2 regions of the Streptomyces sp. NPDC088766 genome follow, and region 1 is predicted to be linked to the other one. Evidence: predicted binding sites of a transcription regulator. Region 1 holds the regulator's gene; the other holds the start of a gene.
What was found. The regulator HspR, encoded in region 1, represses chaperone genes until heat shock. The targets are predictions, from matches to a motif close to TTGAGNNNNNNNNNCTCAA.

Region 1 (2,395 bases):
GCACCCCTGCATGGAGTGCAAGGGCAGCGGCCGCGCCAAGTCCTCCCGCACCATGCAGGTCCGCATCCCGGCGGGCGTCACCGACGGGCAGCGCATCCGGCTGCGCGGCAAGGGAGCGCCCGGTGAGCGCGGCGGCCCGGCCGGCGACCTGTACGTGCTCGTCCACGTCGACGCGCACCCGGTCTTCGGCCGCAAGGACGACAACCTCACGGTGACCGTGCCGGTGACGTTCACGGAGGCCGCCCTCGGCGGCGAGATCAGGGTGCCCACGCTGGGCGGCCCTTCGCTCACGCTGAAGCTGCCCCCCGGCACGCCCAACGGGCGCACCATGCGGGCGCGCGGCAAGGGCGCGGTCCGCAAGGACGGCACCCGCGGCGATCTGCTGGTCACCGTGGAGGTAAGTGTTCCGAAGGACCTCTCGGGGAAGGCTCGGGACGCACTGGAGGCGTATCGCGAGGCGACCGCGGGTGAGGATCCGCGGGCGGAGCTGTTCGAGGCAGCGAAGGGAGCTTGAGAGTGATGGACGGCCGTCGGCGCAATCCGTATGAACTGACCCAGGAGACCCCGGTCTACGTCATCTCGGTGGCGGCTCAGCTCTCCGGCCTGCACCCGCAGACCCTGCGCCAGTACGACCGCCTGGGACTGGTGTCTCCCGACCGCACCGCCGGCCGGGGCCGCCGCTACTCGGCCCGTGACATCGAACTGCTGCGCACGGTCCAGCAGTTGTCCCAGGACGAGGGCATCAACCTGGCGGGCATCAAGCGGATCATCGAGCTGGAGAACCAGGTCGTGGCCCTCCAGTCCCGCATCGCGGAGCTGGAGGACGCTCTCGACGGCGCGGCGGCCACCATGCGCCAGCGCGAGGCCGCGGTGCACGCCTCCTACCGGCGCGACCTGGTCCCCTACCAGGAGGTCCAGCAGACCAGCGCCCTGGTCGTGTGGCGGCCCAAGCGGCAGCAGTCCGCGGACTGACGACGCGACAGCACGCCCGAGGGGCCCGGAGGCCGATGCCTCCGGGCCCCTTCGTGTCCCCCGGGCCCTTTTCGTGTCCTCCGGTCCCCTTCGTGTCCTCCGGACGGGCCCTTCGCGCGCTGTCCCGGCGGGCGCCGGCGGCCGTTGCGCGCGGGTCCGGGTGTCGTACGCGCGAGGACCCGGAGCCGGTGCCGGCCGGGGCCGGCCGACTTCGTGCGGCCCTCTGTTCGGACGGGACGGCCGGGCGGTCCGCCGTGATGACGGTCCGTGAGGGCCGGAGGGGGGCTGTGCGGTCGTTCGCGGATTTGTGAACTCGTGTCGAGTGAAGGGTCCGTAAAGGGGTTTTGGAGGGTTTCCGTCCCGTCTCCATGCGTCTTCACGTGCTGAGCGGAGTGTGATGTTGTCACTTCGTTAAGTAGTACGGCTTGACGCCGGCGGTCGCCGCCGCGTTGGCTTTTGAGCCACCTGGGTCAACATGTCGCACCCATGTCCGGAACGCACCTGAAGTGAGCCCTCGAATGCGTCGTATCGCCATAGCCGTGGCTGCCTCCACGATGTCCCTCTCGCTCGCTGGATGCGGGATGCTGAGCGCGGCGGAGGACAGCGGCGAAGCGACGCCGACGAAGAGCAACGACATCACCGTCGGCGTGCTGATGCCGGAGGAGACGAACACCCGTTACGAGGAGTTCGACTACCCCATCATCAAGGCGAAGATCGCCGACCTCACCCGCAACAAGGGCAAGACGGAGTACGCCAACGCGGCCGCGAAGAACGAGACGCAGGTGACCCAGATGGAGCGGATGATCGACGAGAAGGTCGACATCATCCTGCTCGACGCCGTCGACTCGCACGCCATCGCCGACACCGTGCAGAAGGCCAAGGACGCCGGCATCCCGGTCATCGCCTACGACCGGCTGGCCGAGGGCCCGATCGACGCGTACGTCTCCTTCGACAACGAGCTGGTCGGCGAGGTGCAGGGCCGCACCCTGGTCGAGGCGATCGACACGCCCAGCACCGCCGACAAGATCGTCATGATGAACGGCTCGCCGACCGACCCGAACGCCAAGCAGTTCAAGGACGGCGCGATGTCGGAGCTGAGCGGCCGGGTGACGATCTCCGAGTCCTTCGACACCAAGGACTGGAGCCCGGAGCTCGCCGAGTCCAACATGGCCGAGGCGATCGAGAAGATCGGCAAGGGCAACATCGCGGCCGTCTATTCCGCCAACGACGCCATGGCCGGCGGCATCATCAAGGCCCTGCGCGCCGCGGGCGTCGAGGAACTGCCCCCGATCACCGGCCAGGACGCGGAGCTGCCCGCGGTGCAGCGGATCCTCAGCGGTGAGCAGTACATGAGCGTGTACAAGCCCTACCCGCAGATGGCGGAGGCGGCCGCGGAGATGGCCGTCGCCAAGGTCCAGGGCCG
Region 2 (2,395 bases), on a different contig from region 1:
GGTCGCCGCGGAAGTCCGATCCCACCTTGTCGATCTCGTCGAGCAGGACCACCGGGTTCATGGACCCGGCCTCCTTGATCGCGCGCACGATCCGGCCGGGCAGCGCGCCGACGTACGTACGGCGGTGGCCGCGGATCTCCGCCTCGTCGCGCACGCCGCCGAGGGCGACGCGGACGAACTTGCGGCCCATGGCGTGGGCCACGGACTCGCCGAGGCTGGTCTTGCCGACACCGGGCGGGCCGACGAGCGCGAGCACGGCGCCGCCGCGCCGGCCGCCGACGACCCCGAGACCCCGGTCGCTGCGGCGCTTGCGCACCGCGAGGTACTCGGTGATCCGTTCCTTGACGTCCTCCAGGCCGGCGTGCTCGGCGTCCAGGACCGCCTTGGCGCCCCGGATGTCGTAGACGTCCTCGGTCCGCTCGTGCCACGGCAGTTCCAGGACGGTGTCCAGCCAGGTGCGGATCCAGGAGCCCTCGGGGGACTGGTCGCTGGACCGCTCCAGCTTGTCGACCTCCTTGAGGGCGGCCTCACGCACCTTCTCGGGCAGGTCGGCAGCCTCCACGCGGGTGCGGTAGTCGTCGGACTCCTCGCCCTCCTGCTCGCCGTTCAGCTCGCGCAGTTCCTTGCGGACGGCTTCCAGCTGGCGGCGGAGCAGGAACTCCCGCTGCTGCTTGTCGACGCCTTCCTGGACGTCCTTGGCGATGGTCTCGGCGACGTCCTGCTCGGCGAGGTGGTCACGCAGCTGGCGGGTGGCGAGCCTGAGCCGGGCGACCGGGTCGGCGGTCTCCAGCAGCTCCACCTTCTGCTCGGTGGTCAGGAACGGCGAGTAGCCGGAGTTGTCGGCGAGGGCGGAGACGTCGTCGATGGCCTGGACCCGGTCGACGACCTGCCAGGCGCCGCGCTTGCGCAGCCAGGCGGTGGCGAGCGCCTTGTACTCCTTGACCAGCTCGGCGACGTGGCCGGGCAGCGGATCGGGTGCGCTCTCGTCGATCCTCGTCCCCTCGACCCACAGCGCCGCACCGGGTCCGGTGGTGCCGGCGCCGATCCTCACGCGGCCGCGGCCGCGGATCAGGGCGCCCGGGTCACCGTCGGCCAGCCGGCCGACCTGCTCGACCGTGCCCAGCACGCCGGTGCTCGCGTACGACCCGTCGATGCGCGGCACCAGGAGGACCCGGGGCTTGCCGGGCTCGGACCGGGCGGCGGCCTGCGCGGCCTCGACCGCGGCGCGTACGTCGTTGTCGTTGAGGTCGAGCGGAACCACCATCCCGGGCAGCACGACCTCGTCGTCGAGCGGCAGCACGGGCAGGGTGAGCGGTGTGAACGCTGCGGACTCAGCAGCCATGATCTCCCCTTAGGCAGTCAAGTTGAGTTATGCCGACTCAATGCACGTGAGTCTCCGAATGTTCCCCGCCCCGGCCTCCGTTCGCTGTCGGCGATCACGCCTGCCGGCGTCGGCGGACCACGGCATAAGCTCCCAGTAATAATCAAAAAGCACTAGAGACCATTACAGGAGTCTTCGTGGACGGCGTCGTACGGGCATGGGTGGACGGCTGGGTCGTGTCGCGCGGGGCGGCCCCGCCGGTGCGGGAGCCGTGGGGGTTCACCGTGGACGTGGGACAGTCGGCGCACGTGTCGCGGCACGTCCTCGCGGCGGTCGGCGACGGCGTCGAGGAGGAGACCGTGCGCGCGGTCGCGGACGGTGTGCGGGGAACCGGCGTGTGGCTGAAGGTGTTCCAGGACCCGGCCCTGGTCGGGGGCTGGCTCGGGGACGGCTGGTGGGTGGATCCGGAGCCCGGTTGGCTGATGACCGTGCCGCTGCCGGCCCGGACGGGGCACACGCGCGTGCCCGACGGCCACCGCCTGCGCCGCTGGACGCGCGGCGGCGTCACCCGCCTTCTGGTCACCGCACCCGACGGCTCCTTCGCGGCCCGCGGCCAGGTCGCCCCGACCGGCGCCACGGCGGTGGTCGACCAGGTCGAGACCGCACCCGAGCACCGGCGCCGCGGCCTGGGCGGTCTCGTCGTGCGCCTCCTGGCGGAGCAGGCGGCCGCGGAGGGCGCGGAGACGGGCGTCCTGGCGGGAACCCCGGCCGGCCGGGCGCTCTACGAGTCGCTGGGGTGGACGGTGACAGCGCCGCTGACCAGCGCGAAGTTCACGGGGACCGGCGGGGTCGCCGACTAGTCGCACCACGCGCGCGTGGCACGGGCGCCGCCGCCCCTTGCCGCTCACGCGGACCGCTCCCTGGGCGCCGCACCCACGGCCAGGTCGCGACACCGATCCCCAGCGCGATCAGGTGGCCCCAGTTGCTCAGCGGGTCCGTGAGGGCGAGCAGGTCCTCCAGGAGCATCCCGCCGGACACCGCGAGCAGCAGCCGGCGCGGCCAGGGGCCCAGCAG

Region 2: lon (endopeptidase La) is a predicted target of HspR. The motif match lies at 1,365-1,383, and genes of this name have one in related genera.

The regions. Positions count from the first base shown of each region.
Region 1 is NZ_JBIVKQ010000026.1:24,568-26,962, forward strand. Features, by position in the region: gene dnaJ (molecular chaperone DnaJ) at 1-514, shown strand, start outside; gene ACIP5W_RS29080 (heat shock protein transcriptional repressor HspR) at 520-972, shown strand; gene ACIP5W_RS29085 (substrate-binding domain-containing protein) at 1,479-2,395, shown strand, end outside.
Region 2 is NZ_JBIVKQ010000023.1:119,206-121,600, forward strand. Features, by position in the region: gene lon (endopeptidase La) at 1-1,342, opposite strand, end outside; gene ACIP5W_RS27620 (GNAT family N-acetyltransferase) at 1,519-2,181, shown strand; gene ACIP5W_RS27625 (rhomboid-like protein) at 2,153-2,395, opposite strand, start outside.